Regions from separate parts of the Sphingobium sp. SA2 genome, predicted to be linked through region 4. Evidence: riboswitches for the same ligand, from Rfam matches in the RefSeq annotation. Region 4 holds a riboswitch; each other region holds the start of a gene.

Region 1 (4,324 bases), on a different contig from region 4:
CTCGCTGCCGACATGCAGCCACCAGTAAGTCGCGGTTAACGTGACCCCGGAGAATTGAAGGCGTCCCCCCAGTTCCTTGCCGATGCCGCGAACGAGAACCGGAACAGGCGTGCCCCTGTTTACCGCACCCCGAACGTCGTTGGAATGGAATCCACGGACCCAGTTGGCGTAGAGTTCAAGTTGCGGCGTAACCTGATAGGCGATCGAGACCTTAGGTGAGAGAATCGACGCCGAGCCACTGCCTTCTCCCAGCGACGCCGCAACCACATCTCGTGCACGCACGGAATAGTGATAATAGTCCCCGCGAAGACCACCTGTCACACGCAGTCCAGCCAAGAGTTTCCAAGCGACTTCGCCGTAGAGCGCGGAAGACAATTCCCCGACCTGATAGTGCCCGAGAGATTCAAGAAATGTGCGGACAGCCGTTCGATCGACACCAACATTCCCGATGGCATCGTATCTGTTTTCGGTGCCAAGGCTCACAGCCAGACTGTCAGCGATTTCCCAATTTTTTTGAGCGGACAGCCCTAGTACCCAATGCCGGTCGAACTGCTTGATCTGCGCGCTTGTGCCATCCGGATCGGTGTAAGTGGGGTTCGACAACATCGACCAGTCGTAAAACTGGGCATAGACATTGGCGCGCCATGTCGGTTGCTTGACCGCGATGTTAGCCACCTGGCGCGTCGTCTCACCCCGCGCGGAAGGATCTGGAGAGCAGAACACATCCGCACACAACGCCGTGCCGATAATGCGCTCCGGGATTTGCTCGGTAGGGTGCCATGTCGCCCGGTAGGCATGGAGAGATGCCTCCAATGTGCCCGCACCGCTCGGCATGCTATATTTCGCGAAACCCGAGTAATGGCGAAGACGTTCAGTTTCCTGCCACGGTCCGTCGTAGGTCTTGGCCTGAGCGACAAGCGTGAGATCTCCCACGCCCACGTCGTGCACTGTTCCGCCTACGGCGACGCGGCGCCAACCATATGAACCAGCCTCGGCCGATGCCCACGGCCGGTGGTAACCCTTGATGGTCATCATATAGGCTGCTCCCGCCAGAGCGAAATCACCGCCGTCGGCGCGATAGGGCCCTTTACGAAAATCCTCCCGGCCCACGATCTCCGGAATGAGGCCGTTGAGGTCGAGATAGCCGTGACCGTGTCCGTGTGTGCGAAAGTTCATCTGCAGTTCATCGATATAGGTGGTGAAGTCAGACCCATGGTCGAGGTTGAAACCGCGCAGGAAATACTGGTTGGCTTTGCCGCTCCCCGAATGCTGGGCTGCAACCAGCCCGGGCACCGCTTCCAGCAGTTCCGCCACGCGGAGAAGTGGCCGCACGAGGACATCGGCCCCTCCGACGCTTCCCTCGCTGGCTGATCTGGCAGTGCCGATCATGGCCTCACCACGACCGAAAACCACGATGTCGTTGCCCGCCTCGACCGCGTCCGCGCTTGTTTGCGATCCCTTCTCAAAGGGTTCGGCAAAGGCTGGCGTTCCCATACAGATCAGCGCAAGTGCGCTGCTGGTAGTAATGGTCTTGATCACGAAATAGTCCTCCGGCGTCTTGCGACGTGGCCGGGGCATACCCGCGCGAACGGGCGAGCCGCGCGGCGGCCGGACGCCATGGGCGGCCGACGCACGTCTCCGATGCGGCCCCAGCCGCTCATTCGTCGCTCAGACGGAGTTCACCGTGCCGCAGCCATCCTCTGGACCAAGGCAAGAGCGACCAGACGCCGGCAGGTCTCCTGGCTCACGGGTCACAGCTTGATGCACGCCTTCCCAGACCTCGCATGATTTAGCGTCCGGCCCAGTGGCTGCCCCTTCAAAGAGGAGCCATGTACATCGCGCTATCCGCTTACAGTTGCAGAGACAGCCGCGGATTTGGAAGCAAGCTTCCGCACCACATTCCCGATTAAGCCCCTTTTGGGGGCACCGGCGCGATCAATGAAAGCCGAACTTGTCCGCCTCTCAATCCCTCGCCTAACTGAAGTGAACGGAAAAGCCAATAACGCTTGGAGCTGGGATTTAATCAACGATTACTGCATCCCGCGCCACCATTGCCATTGGCACGGCCAGAGCGCGCCAACCGCACGCACTCGCTTTGAATGGCGGGTTTTCCCTGAACCTGTCGTTGGCCATCGGACTCCTGTACGCCCGGAAGTGGTCGCGACCTGTCGATTAGCGGAAGGACCGCACCTAGGAACAAGAAATTGGCAGCTGAACGGCGACAAAGGGTCGGATTTTACGAAGCACACTTGCCCCTCTCTTAATCAAATGGGTGGGATCTGCACGGCCCAGCCTACTAAAATGGCTCGAACTTCATGGCGGCTCACTGATGATTACAGTTTTCCAAGCCGCACCGCACCTACCCCATTTGCCAAACAACATAAAATCAGTGTCGGAATCCGGTCAGTGCCCAAAACAGACTCGAATTGATCGAACGCTTTACGGACCGCGCTATCCATCAAAAAATCAGCTATGCGATTGCCTTGTGCGCGCAGGCTCCCAATCTAGACGTTGATGGCCAGCCTGTTCCCCGACCTGTTTGAGACTCCGAAAATCCCGGGCTTGTCCTATCGGGAAGACCTTATCTCCCGCGATGAAGAGTTGAGGCTGATCGACGGGATCGACGCATCCGCGCTCGAGCCGTTTCGTTTCCAGGGTTGGCTCGGCAAGCGCCTGACCAGTTCCTATGGCTGGCGCTACGACTTCGACGACGCACGCTTCGGACCTACAGATCCCATGCCGGATTGGCTGCTACCTGTGCGTGCAAAAGCCGCTGTCTTTGTCGGCCTTGAGCCCGCCAGCCTAGCCCAGGCGCTCCTCATCCGCTACGATCTTGGTGCCGGCATAGGCTGGCACCGTGATCGCCCGGTCTTCGACCATGTCGTCGGCATTTCGCTGGGCGTGTCGGCCCCCTTGCGTTTTCGGCGGCGCAACGCCAGCGGGTTCGATCGCGTCACCATTCCGCTCGCGCCGCGTTCGGTCTATCACCTTCATGGCGAAGCGCGGTACCAATGGGAACATAGCATAGCCGAAATGGGAGAGACCCGCTGGTCGATCACCTTCCGTACGCTCGCTGAGAAACTGACGGGCCGGAACATGATCAGATAGCTGCCCTCCTTCAATGCGCCATGGTGCCCGCATCGAGAAGCTGGTCCAAGCGCGTCGCAACGTCGAGCCACCGCGCAACACCGGCCTGATCACCCGCCAGCGCCAGCGTTCTTACTCTTTCTGCAATAAAGTCGCTCGTGTTCGCGCCATGCTGCCGTTCGACCGCCAGCGCTTCGGCCCAGCCTGGATCATGCTCGAGAGAATCGAAGCAATGCAGGATCAACGCTCAGCAGTACCACGGCCCAGCGTACCCATCAGGAATAACTATTCGTCTTGACCTCTTGATCTGCAGACTGGGCCGCGGCATCATAGGTCGGCAGGGGGGATTTTGCTGACGGCCCCGCTGTAGGATTATCCTGTCAGGCATAACTGACGCCCCTCTGATTTTTGGGGCGGTCGGAGCGACGGCCCGCCATCGCTTGAGACACACCTAGCTCAATCGCCCCCGGGATTCTCGGGACCGATTCTGTCGGCCTGTTGGCCAAGCTCGCGTGTTACGTCCTCTCCCCATCAATCGATCCCAGACGGATCGCGCTCAACCGCTTCCTATGCCCGACAAGCATCCAGGCGGCTCCCTATCTGTCGCAAAAGACAGCGCATACACGGCGATTCTAAGTGATACTTACAGCACAGAAGCTCCGGGCCTCATCCGCTATTTCAAGCAACGCATGCGGGATGACGAGGACGCCAACGATCTCATGCAGGAAGCATTTGCCAGGCTTGCAGCCCATATGCGTACGAAGATACTCGTTCATCCAGCGTCCTATCTGCAACGCATAGCCCGCAATCTTCTCGTGGATCGAATGCGCAGTGCGAGACGTGCGGCCGCGACCATAGGGCCGACGCTGGATGAACTACCCGAAATCGGCGCTGCCCCGGAGCAAAGCTTCGGAATCGAAAGGCAGGATGTCATGCGTCTCTACAAGGCGGCCGTCGATGGTCTCCCCGACCAGACCCGGCAAGTCTTCCTCATGCATCGGGTAGAGAATCTGACCTATCGAGAAATCGGTGAAAAGCTTAGAATCGCGGTCCCTACCGTTCAATATCATCTGGGCCGCGCACTGGCGCGTATCGCACAAGCTCTGGACGACTGACATGCTCGATGAACAAGAGAAGCGCTCCGCCATGCGCGAAGAAGCCGCATCCTGGTTCGCCGCGATGCAGGGTCCAGATGCCCAAAACCGCGACCAGGAATTCAAGGCATGGCTTGCCGCAG
Region 2 (4,324 bases), 1.8 Mb from region 4:
GATCGAGGAGGCCGCGAAAGCCAATTCGGCACTCGCGCCGATCTTCCCGATCATGATCGTTCTGATGATGATCGTCATCATTCTCCAGGTGCGCAGCCTGTCGGCCATGGCGATCGTGCTGCTGACCGCGCCTCTGGGGCTGATCGGAGTCGTTCCTACGTTGCTGATCAGCGGCCAACCGTTCGGCTTCAACGCTATTTTGGGCCTGATCGCCCTCGCCGGCATCCTAATGCGCAATACGCTCATCCTGATCGGCCAAATCCATGACCATGAGAAGGAAGGGATGCATCCCTACCACGCCGTGGTCGAGGCGACTGTGCAACGGTCCAGACCGGTAATTCTTACCGCTCTGGCGGCGGTGCTCGCATTTGTGCCTCTCATCAGTTCAGTCTTTTGGGGATCGATGGCGGTGACCCTGATCGGTGGGACGCTCGGCGGCACGATCCTGACCTTGGTGTTCCTGCCCGCGCTGTATGCCCTGTGGTTCAAGATCAAGCCGCAATCCCGTGAGGAGCATCCCAGTCCGCTGCCTGGCGCAAACCCGGTGGCGGCCTAGGAGGGAGGCCATCTGCCGTCGCGCCTTATGCGACGTTAAGCCTTCGATTGTCTCATCCTCAGCTGCTGCCCGTCGGCTTTCCTTCATCGGCTGCGTAACACTGGCCGGTTGCGAAAGGGCCCTTATGACTGCGCCGACCCGAACGAAACGTTGACGGTTTTGATGGCCCCCGGCGCGCTCCTTGCACTTCGTCGCTTTGCCAAGGCGTCGCAGCGCTGTCCGCTAAGCAGTTCAAACGAAAATGCCGTAACGGCGCGCCGGAGCAACATGATGCCGCGCGGGGAGTTTTTTTTCGTCTGGCGCGGTCCTTCCTGTCAAAGTCAGTCAGGGGGCGCCAACGCGCATGTAGATCGCGCTTCAGTACGCTGCTGTTCGGCGATCCAGACATGTCCACCCGACCAGACTGCGTCATAGACGGCCCGACCGACAGCTGCGCCTATGTCGGTATGCAGGCCAGCAAACTGTTCCATGTCTGGATGGATAGGAGTTGCGACGACGATGCAGTCGGTCCCAGTTCCCGTCACGGCCAATCCAGATGGCTTCCAGGGAAGGTCGATCATTGCAACCGTACGCGCCTGGGCAACAATTGAAATGGTCTCCACGAGCGCCGCTTGTGACAGAGGGCGATCGACATGCACGAGGAGGTTGATCGTCCCGACATCCTGATGAGCAACGGGTGCAGAACCGACGCGCACCGCATTACCAAGACCGACGGTCGCCAGGCAGCTGGCCGTAGCCCGCCCGAAGGACGCCTGAGACATGTGATGCTTGGTGATATCTCGAGATGTCATGAGGTGGACCGCATCCGTCAATCCCGCCGACTGCATGCTTTTTCTAAGCAGCAAGGCTGGATCGACATCCATGCTCAGATCGGCATCCCGGACATAGAGCCATGCGACACTGCTGACTTCTGCGAAGCCTGGCCGCGTCAGCGACCAACTCAAAACAGCTTGTGGTTGAGGGAACGAGGCAACAAGGAAAGGGCTGGCACAGTGAACGGAAAATGGATTCATCAAGACCTGCCTCGCACGATATCACTGCGCTTGCAACACTAACCATGCGCCTCTGTGCGTAGGTATGTACACGCGGCTCAAGGCTAACAACTGCTACAAGTAAAAATACTCTCCCAAAACTAAGCATCCGTTAATCTGGTTTTGCTGCACCAGAATATCTCTGCCCGATCATATCCATGAGCTCTGGAAAATTGGTAAGAAATATTGGTGCTTTATTCGAGTATACGACAAAGAATGCTCGACGGTTTTTCGATTTTTGCAAACATACCGTTGATGCAGCCTTCGCAATCGTGGAGACGTCTGCGTGTGGCAATCATGTCTGCTCCATCCACCTGCAAAAGGATGGCGCAATAGCGTCCGGGAGATCTTTGGGCTGCCGCCTCACCCAATCCCCCGTCACTCCCGCTCACGCCACGCGTCGGCATGAGCTCCCGGATCATGCCCCAATATCCGCGCGACACATGCGCGTTCGCCGCACAGGTTGGGTTGGCCATCAGATGGAGGTGCAGGCGGCGCAGATTATGCCAGGGGACGGACGGGAAGAGGTGATGTTCCAGATGATAGCTGATGTTGAGCGGCCCGATGAGGAGCCTGTCGAGCAAGGTCGGGATGACGGTGCGGGTGCCGTTGAGTTCGTGATTATCGGGGAGGCCGTTATGCTCGGCCATGGCGCGGATGCGGTTGAAGACATTGACCCAGAAAAATTGCGGGATGAGGATCAGGCCCAGTATCTGCCAGCGAAAGGGCGACCACAATATCGCGCCATAGACCAGCACGGCCCATGCGACATAGCGTAGGCGCAGCGACAGGCGGTAATCGAAACCGAAGCGTTTGGGATTGTGGAAATTGGCGATGGGTGCCCAGATGCGTCCAGCGCGCGCCACCCGATAATAGTTGAGACCGGTGATGCTGCGGACCAGCAGCCAGAACATTGCGCGCGGAGATTTGGGAAAATGCTGGTCCGGGTCGCGCCGCTGGATACGTTGGTCACAATCATGGATGGTGTTGGTGTGGCGGGCGCGCTTTTGCCCGAGCGGGACCCGCCAGTAATGAAGGTCAGCACAGCATTTTCCTTGCAATGCGGTTTTGCTCGCCATATTGCGACGCCGCAACAGGTTCCCAGAGATGGGATTAATAGGGAACGCGGAAGCAGGTATCTACCCCTGTAATCCGTGGCTGTCCCCGCAACTGTGACCGGAGAGCGGTCGCCCCTTCATGCCACTGGGTGCATTTGCACTTGGGAAGGCGGGGCGAGCGTGTTGACCCGGGAGCCAGGAGACCTGCCTGTTGTAGTCGGTCCTTTGCGCGGACGGGGTGTTCAGCGTGATCGAGGTCAATCCTCGCGTGACGACATCGATTGGGGTGGCGCGCGCGGGTGACAAGCCAGCGAACGCTCTGTCGTGCCATTGGTGCGAGCAACCCCTTGTTGTTTGACAGGGGATACACATGCAAAATCTGTTCTTAAAAGTGACCGTTTCCACCGCAGCTCTCGGGCTTTGCGGCACCTTCATTGCGCACGCGCAGGATGATGTCCGCACCATGTCGCCGCACGAACCGGTCATCGTCGTCACCGCCAACCGCAGCGCCCAGCCCGTCGAAAGGGTCGGCCAATCCATCACGGTGATCGATTCGGCCGAAATCGAGCGGCGGCAGACCCAAACCGTCGCCGATATCCTGCGAACCGTGCCGGGTGTCAGCATCACGCGCAACGGCGGCGTCGGGACATCCACATCGGTGTTCATTCGCGGTGCAGAGAGCGATCAGACCGTGGCGCTGGTCGATGGCATCAAGCTCAACGACCCTTCGTCGCCGGGGGGCGGCTTCAACTTCGGCAATCTGCTGATCGGCAACATCGAGCGAATTGAGGTTTTGCGCGGACCATCGTCGGTGCTTTGGGGCAGCCAAGCGATCGGCGGGGTTATCAACATGATCACTCGCCAGCCGACGGACGCCCTGACAGTCAACGTACGCGGCGAATATGGCTATCGCGATACTGGACAGCTGGTTGGCAACATTGCCGGAAAAGCCGGTCCGTTTTCGGCCAGCGTGGGCGCAGGATACTTCCGCACCGATGGCATCTCCTCATTCAGCGAAGCGCGCGGCGGCATCGAAAAGGATGGCTATGAAAATTACGGTGCCAACGGTAGTTTCAATCTGGCGCTGAGCGACTGGTTGTCGCTCGATGCGCGCGGCTGGTATTCGGAAGGCCGGGTGAATATCGATGGCTTCCCTCCACCAACCTTTGCCTTTGGTGATGTGAACGAGGAATCGCGCACCCGCGAAATCGTCGGCTATACCGGAGTTAACGCCACGCTGTTCGACGGTCGCTTCCGTAACCGGCTGGGCTATGCGTACACCGACACCCGTCGCCGCAACTTCAGCCTTGTCGGCCTGCCTGCCGAGACCTTTGTCGGCAATGGCCGCAACGAACGTATCGAATATCAGGGCATGTTCGATATCGCAGAAGGCTGGCAGCTGACGGGTGGACTGGAACGCGAGACATCGCGCTTTTCCAGCAGCAGTTTTGGTGCGCGTCCTTCCATCGGACGGGCCCGGATCGACAGCGTTTACGGGCAGATCGTGGCGACACCGGTGACGGGCCTGACCCTGACCGGCGGCGTTCGGCATGATGACCACAACCGCTTTGGCGGAGCCACCACCTTTGGGGCGAGCGGCGTTTACACGGTGAGCCAGACCGGCACGACAGTGCGCGCCAGCTATGCCGAGGGGTTCAAGGCACCGTCGCTGTTCCAGC
Region 3 (4,324 bases), on a different contig from region 4:
CACATCGGCTTCCGGTTCGCCCCACGCGGCATGAAGATCAGCGCGCAAGGTCTCGGGCAATGCCGCCTGCGCCTTGCGATACGCGGCCAGCGGCCAATGCTGATGTTCGCTTTCAAGGCGCGCGCCCAGATCGGTCTGGCCATCCGTGGCATATCCCGCCTCGGCCAGATCGGCCAGGGTCGCCTCGGCTGAGGCGAGCGCATCCAGCCCCACGGCGTGGGCCATCTGGTATGCCTTGCCGGGATAAGTCGACAGGATCAGCGCAACCCGCCGATCGGCAACCGGCCTTTGCGAAAGGGCGATCCAGCCTGCCACGCGCGCAGTGATCGCCTCGATCCGGTCGGGATCGGCGCGGTGGACGGTGCGGGCAAAACCTAGTGCGGGATCGCGCGCACCCGCTTCCTTGAAGCTGGCGACCCCGGCAAAGACCCGGCCGTCAATTTCGGGCAAGACCACGTGCATGGCGAGGTCTGCGGGGGACAGCCCGCGCGAAGCCGCTGCCCAGCCGGTGCGGCCCGACGTGGCCAGCGCCAGTTGGAACACGGGAACGCCCGCGCCATCGAGCGGGGTATCGCCGTCTTCGCCACGCGCGGAAAAGGCGGTGGCGTTGATGATCGCCGCCGGGCCAAGGCCGCGCACCCAGCGGTCCACCTGATCGCGCACCTGCGGGGCTTTCAGCGAGGGGACGAAGATCGACAGTGCGTCAAAGCCGTGCCGGTCGAACGCGGCATGCAGGGCGGCAAACGGGTCCAGATCGTGGGCGGTCAGGTAAGAACGATAGAAGATGATCAGGACCAGCGGTCGTCCGGGATTGCGCGCAAAGGATTCAGGATCGACGACGCCCCGGTCGGGATGCCAACCTCCCGCCATAGGCAGCGGCTCGCAATTTTGGGGAGGGGTATCGATCAGCCCTGCCAGCCGTGAAAGCGCAACAAGCGCCGCCTGCGCCGCCCCTGCACCGCCGGCATCGCACAATTGCGCAAGGCTTCTCAAAGCAGGCACGGGGACGGTCGAAACTGCATCCAGCCGCCCGTCCTCCCAGCCGTCGCCGGGCAGCACGGCCAGCGCGATGCCTCGCGACCGGGCCAGAGCCTCCACTCGTTCCAGCCCGTAACTCCAATAGGGCGTACCGCCAATCAGCCGGATCAGGATCGCCTTCGCACCTGACAGCGTCCGCTCGACATAGGTGTCGACCGATAGCGGGTGCATAAGCGCTGCCAGATTGGCGAGCCGCAGCGAAGGAAATGTCGCATCGTCTGCACGGGCCTGATGCCATGCCGCCGCGAACGCCCCCAGATCGCTGTCCGAAAAGGACAGGACCACAAGATCCGCAGGCTCTTGCCCCAGATCCTGCGGGACGGCGGTTTCCTCCATCCCGTGCGTTTCGCGGAAAATGACGTGCATCGCCTGCGCCTTACGCCAGCAGCACCGCGCGAATGGCGTCTGGATCGACATGATCGTGCTCAGCAATGGCGACCAGCGTGGTGCGGCGCGGCTCGTCAGGCCGCCACGGACGGTCGTACTGGTGGCGCACCCGCGCGCCTACCGCCTGCACCAGCAGCCGCATCGGCTTGCCCGCAACGGCGGCATAGCCCTTCACGCGCAGGATATGGTGATCGCGCGCCAGCGTTTCGATCCGCGCGACAAGGGCCGCCGGATCGGCAATTTCGCCCCATTCGATAACGGCGCTGTCAAAATCATCGTGTTCGTGATCATCATCCCCATCATGGTGCGATGGGCGCGCGGCGATGTCGTCCTCGGCGGCGGCATCAAGCCCCAGAATCACGCGCGGATCGACCACGCCTTCGGTCAGTTCGATCACCGGCACCGGGCGGCCAAGCTCTGCCGCGATGATCGCGCGTGCGGCGGCAACGCCTTCGGGTCCGGCCAGATCAACCTTGGTCAGCAGGATCATATCGGCGCAGGCAAGCTGGTCCTCGAACACTTCGGACAGCGGCGTTTCGTGATCGATGCTCGGATCGGCGGCGCGCTGGGCGTCAAGCGCGGCCACATCGGGCGCAAACCGGCCTGCCGCAACCGCCTCGGCATCGGCCAGCGCCAGCACGCCGTCCACGGTGATCCGGCTGCGGATCGCTGGCCAGTCAAACGCCTTGAGCAGCGGCTTTGGCAACGCCAGACCCGATGTCTCGATCAGGATGTGATCCGGGCGGGGATCAAGCGCGAGGAGCTTCTCGACCGTAGGAATGAAATCGTCCGCCACGGTGCAGCAGATGCAGCCATTGGCCAGTTCGACGATGTTTTCCGCCGGGCAGTCTGGAATGGCGCAGGATGCAAGAATGTCGCCATCCACACCCAGCGTACCGAATTCGTTGACCACCACCGCCAGCCTGCGGCCGCCCGCATTGCGGATCAGGTGGCTGATAAGCGTGGTTTTCCCCGCGCCCAGAAAGCCCGTGATGATGGTGACAGGCACCTTTGACAGGTCGGCCACAAGCAATTCCTCCGCGCGCCAGAGCGACAAACGGCGGGGCTTGCCGGACAAGTCCGGTCGGCGCGCGACGACGGGCGAGCGCGACAAAGCACCCGTTACCACGCGACCGTGCAGCCCCAGCCACACAGCTTCGTCGCTCAGACGGAGAGTTACCGTGCCGTGACCATCCCCTGGATCAGGCAAGAGCGACCGGTGCGCCGGCAGGTCTCCTGGCTCGCGGGTCACAGCTTGATGCACGCCTTCCCAGACTTGGCGCTTGCGCGCTGTCCAGTGGCCGCCCCTGAGTTCAGGAGCATATGCATCGCGCTATCCGCTTACAGTTGCAGGGACAGCCACGGATTTGGGAGCAAGCCCCCGCACCGCATTCCCGATTAAGCCCCTTGCGAGGGCACCGGCGCGATCATCGAAGGGCGGAATCAACCCGTCCTTCGCCATGCGCCCTAGACGAAGATCGGAGCCAAGCCAATTGATGATGTTGCTTCATGCAACGATGGACGATCAGGTAACGACAGAAACCTCGATCTCATCGAACCGCTTCCAGCGATAGATCGCGTAACTCGCCAGCCAACAGAACACGAAAAGTCCGATGATGGCGAAGCCCAGACCATTGAAATTTTCGCCCAATTCAATGGCGATCCGCCATGGGGCACCCGTAAGGGCCAGTTTGTCGCCAATCAGGGCCAGCGTTTCGATTCCACCAATGACAATCGCCACGATGGCCGAGATCAGGGTGATTGTGATGTTGTAGTAGAGCTTGCGGATCGGCTTCACGAAGGCCCATTCATAAGCGCCCAGCATCACCACGCCGTCCGCCGTATCGATGAGGGCCATACCGACCGCGAACAGGGCGGGCAGGACCAGGATTGTCCCGATCGACAGGCCATCGGCGGCCTGGCTGGCCGACATGCCCAGAATGGCAACTTCGGTTGCGGTATCGAACCCAAGCCCGAACAGAAACCCCAGCGGGGCCATATGCCAGCTTTTGTTCACAAGGCGGAACATCGGCCTGAACAGTCTGGAAAGCAGACCGCGCCCACCCAATAACAGATCAAGATCGTCCTCGACATAGCTGCCGCCTGCACGAACATGCGCAAAGGTCCGCCAGACAGAGCGCAGGATGACCAGGTTCATGCCGGCGATCGTGAACAGGAAAAGCGCGGAAATCACGGTTGCAATCACGCCGCCGATTTCCTTGAAGGCGCCGAACTGCGACAGCGCGCTGGCCGTCACCGCAATGATGATCGATGCTATGGCAATGATCCCGGAATGCCCGATCGCAAACCAGAAGCCGGCCGAAACCGGGCGCTGACCATCCTGCATCAGTTTGCGCGTCACATTGTCGATGGCCGCAATATGATCGGCATCGACCGCATGGCGCAGGCCAAGCCCCCAGGCAAGCACAGCGGTGCCGAGCATTAACGGCTGCGCATGAAACAGGCTGAATGCCCAGACCCAGACGCCAATGTTGGCGGCGATCAATCCGGCAAACAAGGCACCAATTCGTAGGCGCAGAGACAGGGATGGCAGTGTCTTCGTGAGGGGCATGATTGGCTCGGCGATTAAGGAATGTACAAACGGAGGATGGCGCAGCAGACGTGCTGCAGCGCCGCCCATCAAGGGATTTCGCTAGAAATTGACCTTTGCGCCAATCCTCACGGTTCGAGGCTCGACCACACGACTCAACCGGCCTTCCACCGGAGCACCTGCATCAAAGGCGGGGATGTAGGACTCGTAATAATAGGCGATGTCCTTGTCCCGGCTGTCGAAGATGTTCAGCACTTCTCCAAATATCTCGACCTTCTTGCCCGTCCACGCGGCGCGGGCATTCATGACGGTGCTGCCCCGATCCCGGACACTGTTGTCCTCGACAAG
Region 4 (4,324 bases):
GCCGATGAGCGTGCGCGGCAGGCGCAGGTCGAGCAATATGGTGGTTGCGACCGGATCGCCATGACCCATGACCACCGCGAACAGCCGGTCGAGCGAAAGCGTGACCGGGCCAAGCCGCAGCGAGGCGACCGCGACGATCACCACCCCGGCGATCAGCAGCGGCATCAGCGCATAATGGCGCGGCGCGGGCGGTTCATGGGTCAGGCGCATGGGGTCCGATCGGGCTTGCTTGTGTCACGGCACCGGGGCGTTATGGAAGCGCGATGATGATCTTGCGCTCGCTTGCCCTCGCCACTGGCCTGTTGTGCCTTGCCTTGCCCGGCGCGGCGGCCGAGCGGGGTGGCGCTGCGCCCCAGCGGCCCCAGCGTATCGTATCGCTGAACCTGTGTTCCGATCAACTGGTGCTGGCGCTGGCCGACCGGGGCCAAATTGCCGGGCTGACCAGCAATGTGCGCGATCCCGACATGTCGGCGGCGGCAGAGGCGGCGCGCGGCCTGCCGATGCTGCGCGGCACGTCGGAGGAAGTGCTGGCGGCGCGGCCCGATCTGGTGATCGGCCTGCCCGCGCGCGGGCATCCGGCGCTCGCCCCTTTCAAGACCCTGCCCTTCCGCACGCTCGACCTGCAATCGGCGGAAAATTACGCCAGCATCTTGGCCTCGATCCGGCAAGTGGCGCAGGCGGTGGGGCATCCCGCGCGCGGCGAGGCGCTGATCGCGCGGATGGAGGCTGATCTGGCGCGGCTGCCCCGTCCCGCGCGTGCGCCGGTCGCGGCTTATTATCAGCGGCGCGGCTATCTGACCGGATCGGGCACGTTGATCGACGATCTGCTGGTGCGCACGGGCGTCACCAATCTCGCGACCCGCTTGGGCAAGCCCGCTCTGTCGCAGATGAGCCTGGAGGAGATGGTGGCGTCGCGGCCCGACTATCTGATCATCGAAAGCGCGACGCAGACGGTGACTGATCAGGGCACCGAAATGCTGCACCATCCCGCGCTGCGCAGCATCCCGCGCATCGCCATTCCGCAGGCGTGGACGGTGTGCGGCGGCCCCGCTTATGTGCAGGCGGCGCAGGCGATCGCCCGCGCGGTCAAGCCGCGCTGACCCCTCCCCGCCAACGACCCGGCGTTGGCAAGGCCTAGCCTGCCTTGCGCGGTCTGATGGCGGGGACGGGATCATATCAGAAGCTCAGGCGCACGCCGCCATAGGCCGACAGGCCGAGCGTCTGGGTGCCGTAGCTGACCTGATACCATTTATCGAACAGGTTGATGACGCGGCCATACAGCTCGACCCGGTCGGTGATGCCGTAGGAGGCGAGCAGGTCGACCACTGTATAGGCCTCAGTCGCGCCGCCAAAGCCCGACGAGTCGCCATCATGATAGCGCACCCGCGCGGTCATCGACGCGCGTTCGGCCGGGGTCAGGATGACCGATGTGGTGCCGGTATAGCGCGGGCGGCCGCTGTTGACATAGACACCGTCCATGTCGCGATCGATTTCATGGTCGGTATAGCCATAGGTCTGGCTGACACCCAGCCAGGGCAGCGGCTGGGCGGTGACGCCGATCTCTATCCCCTCCGCGCGGGTGCGGCCGAACTGGCCATAGCCGCCAAAGGGCGGACGGCTGCCGTCGAAGTTGATCTCGTTGGTCTTGCGGGTGAAGAAATAGCTGACCTGCGCGGTCAGCCCTTCGGTCAGCGCCAGGTCGAAGCCGATGTCGCCGCCCCGGCTGGTTTCGACCTCAAGGTCTGGGTTGCCATAGGTGGGGTCGAACAATTGATAGAGGCCCGGTGCCTTGGCCCCGGTGCCATAACTGGCGCGCAGCTTGAGCGCGCCCAGCGCATAAGCCAGCGTGCCGCGATAGGTGTCGAACGTGCCGAAGCGGCTATTATCGTCGACCCGCGCCGCGCCGGTCAGGGTAAGCCCCGCGAGCGGCCGCAGCGCGATTTCGGCATAGGCCGACCGCGTGTTGACGCGGGCGGGGAAAGCACCGGAAAAGCTGGTGATCTGGGTCGTCTTCTCCCGCTCATAATTGCCCCCTGCGGCCAGGCTGACCGGGCCGGTGCCGCCATAGGCGAGCGCCAGCGTCAGCTCGTCCTTGGTGCCGCGGAACAGGTCGCCCTCGGCCCGGTTCCAGGTGCCGAAATAGCGGCGGCGCGCGGCGTAGCGGCTGGCGGTCAGGTCAGCGGTGAACTGGCCGTCCAGGCTCTTGTAGCTGGCCTGGCCGGCGGCGGCATAGTCGCGCGTTTTGGCGGTATCGTCGCTGTCCGACGTCGTATTGTCGAGATCGCTGAAGGCATCGAACCAATAGCCGATCGCCTGCAGCGACAAGGTGTCGGTCGCCTGATAGCCGACCCGGCCGCTAAAGCCGTAGCGGCGATATTCGTCCTTTTCGGTGGCCGACCCTGCGGGGCTGGCGGTGCGGGGATCGGCGAGCGAGGGGCCGTCATGGCGATAGCCGGTCGCGCTCAGGCGGAAATCGAGCGCGCCGCTCTTGCCCAGCAGCGATGCGCCGCCGCTGCGCATGCCATAGGAACCGGCCTCGGCCTCTGCATTGACCTGCAAACCCTCTTCGGTCGCGCGTTGGGTGATGATGTTGATGACGCCGCCGACCGCGTCGGAGCCATAGAGCGAGCTTTGGTTGCCGCGCAGGATTTCGACCCGGTCGATGTCGCGGCTGGTCAGGTGGTCGGCCTGGAACTGGGTGCTGATCGCACTGGGATCACCCAGCTCGATACCGTCGATCAGCCAGAGAATCTCATTATTGTTCGATCCCCGGATGCGGACGCTGGTCAACTGGCCGGGGCGATCGGCCGTCGTCTGCACGCCGGGCGCGTCCTGCAATATGTCTTTCAGGAAGAGGATCTGGTTGCGTTGGATATCGGCACGGGTGATGATCGACACCGCGCTACCGATCTCGCGCGCTTCGCTGGTGACGCGCGAGGCGGTGACGATGATGGGTGTGCTGTTGCCGCTCAGGTCCGAAATCTGTTCGGGGGCCTGCGCGAAAACGGGGCTGGCAGCGCTGAGCGCCAGCAGGGATATGCCGTATTTAATCATGTATAGTCTCCTCCCGCGCCGAGCGATAGCGGGCGGTGGAGCATGTCGATGATGGGCGTATGGCCCGCCGATCGACGGCCGACGCAGGGCGACGAACCGGCGCATATATAGCCCAGCGTCCCACGACGGTTGCGGCCCCGGCCGCCTTCCTGTCGTCGCTCAGACGGAGAGTTACCGTGCCGCGGCCATCCCCTGGACCAAGGCAAGAGCGACCAGAACGCCGGCAGGTCTCCTGGCTCACGGGTCATGGCGTCATGTACGACCTTCCCAGACGTTTGACGGTCCAGTGGCTGCTTCCTTCGAAGAGGAAGCCGTGTACATCACGCTCACCGCTTACAGTTGCAGGGACAGCTGCGGCTTTGGATGGTGTGAGCCATCCGCACCGCCTTCCCTTTTAAGCCTCGATCAAGAGGCACCGGCGCGATCTTTGCCCGTTGCGCTCAAGCGAGCGCTACGGACGGCAGCCCGATAGCGGGCGGCAAGGCATCACGCAAGGCGGCAATTGCCGCCCCGGCTTCATGCTGTCAGTCGAACAGGCTGGACACCGAACTTTCATCGGCAATGCGCTTGATCGCTTCGCCCAGTAGCGGGGCGATGGGCAGGTGGCGGACCTTCTTGGCGGTATTGACCGCCTCGGTCCCCTGGATCGTGTCGGTGATGACCAGTTCCAGCAGGTCGGAGGCATCCACGCGCGCGACCGCGCCGCCCGACAGCACGCCATGGCTGACATAGGCGACGACATCCTCGGCCCCGGCGGCCTTGAGCGCGGAGGCCGCGTTGCACAGCGTCCCCGCCGAATCGACGATATCGTCGATCAGGACGCAGAAACGCCCGGCCACGTCGCCGATGATGTTCATCACTTCCGATTCGCCCGCGCGCTCACGCCGCTTGTCGACGATGGCGAGCGGGGCGTTGTCGAGCCGCTTGGCCAGCGCCCGCGCGCGCACCACGCCGCCGACGTCGGGCGACACGACCATCAAATTGCGATCGCCAAAGCGCGCCTGAATGTCCGCCGACATGACCGGCGCACCGAACAGATTGTCGGTCGGAATATCGAAGAAGCCCTGGATCTGGCCGGCGTGCAAATCGACCGACAGCACGCGGTCGGCGCCCGCCTTGGTGATCAGGTTCGCGACCAGCTTGGCGCTGATCGGGGTGCGGGGGCCGGGCTTCCGGTCCTGCCGGGCATAGCCGAAATAGGGGACGACGGCAGTGATTCGCTTGGCCGACGCGCGTTTCAGCGCATCGATCATGATCAGCAATTCCATCA

The links. A riboswitch is a leader RNA that binds a small molecule or an ion and turns the genes downstream of it on or off. The one in region 4 is predicted to bind cobalamin.
Region 1: linked by a shared signal. The riboswitch ahead of OVY48_RS00780 (TonB-dependent receptor) and the one ahead of OVY48_RS10140 (TonB-dependent receptor plug domain-containing protein) in region 4 are both predicted to bind cobalamin.
Region 2: linked by a shared signal. The riboswitch ahead of OVY48_RS18890 (TonB-dependent receptor domain-containing protein) and the one ahead of OVY48_RS10140 (TonB-dependent receptor plug domain-containing protein) in region 4 are both predicted to bind cobalamin.
Region 3: linked by a shared signal. The riboswitch ahead of cobW (cobalamin biosynthesis protein CobW) and the one ahead of OVY48_RS10140 (TonB-dependent receptor plug domain-containing protein) in region 4 are both predicted to bind cobalamin.

The regions. Positions count from the first base shown of each region.
Region 1 covers NZ_JAPMXX010000001.1:157,790-162,113, forward strand. Annotated here, with positions in the region: partial or broken gene OVY48_RS00780 (TonB-dependent receptor) at 1-1,494, opposite strand, end outside; cobalamin riboswitch at 1,712-1,946, opposite strand; gene OVY48_RS00785 (alpha-ketoglutarate-dependent dioxygenase AlkB) at 2,515-3,108, shown strand; gene OVY48_RS00790 (DUF6961 family protein) at 3,119-3,331, opposite strand; gene OVY48_RS00795 (RNA polymerase sigma factor) at 3,657-4,202, shown strand; gene OVY48_RS00800 (FecR domain-containing protein) at 4,204-4,324, shown strand, end outside.
Region 2 covers NZ_JAPMXX010000006.1:2,300,902-2,305,225, reverse strand. Annotated here, with positions in the region: gene OVY48_RS18905 (efflux RND transporter permease subunit) at 1-556, shown strand, start outside; gene OVY48_RS18900 (adenosylcobinamide amidohydrolase) at 877-1,569, opposite strand; gene OVY48_RS18895 (fatty acid desaturase) at 1,782-2,666, opposite strand; cobalamin riboswitch at 2,666-2,872, shown strand; gene OVY48_RS18890 (TonB-dependent receptor domain-containing protein) at 3,016-4,324, shown strand, end outside.
Region 3 covers NZ_JAPMXX010000001.1:153,215-157,538, forward strand. Annotated here, with positions in the region: gene cobN (cobaltochelatase subunit CobN) at 1-1,404, opposite strand, end outside; gene cobW (cobalamin biosynthesis protein CobW) at 1,415-2,452, opposite strand; cobalamin riboswitch at 2,634-2,863, opposite strand; gene OVY48_RS00775 (HoxN/HupN/NixA family nickel/cobalt transporter) at 2,951-3,997, opposite strand; partial or broken gene OVY48_RS00780 (TonB-dependent receptor) at 4,079-4,324, opposite strand, start outside.
Region 4 covers NZ_JAPMXX010000006.1:529,134-533,457, reverse strand. Annotated here, with positions in the region: gene OVY48_RS10150 (FecCD family ABC transporter permease) at 1-210, opposite strand, end outside; gene OVY48_RS10145 (ABC transporter substrate-binding protein) at 264-1,100, shown strand; gene OVY48_RS10140 (TonB-dependent receptor plug domain-containing protein) at 1,177-3,054, opposite strand; cobalamin riboswitch at 3,259-3,489, opposite strand; gene OVY48_RS10135 (ribose-phosphate pyrophosphokinase) at 3,579-4,324, opposite strand, start outside.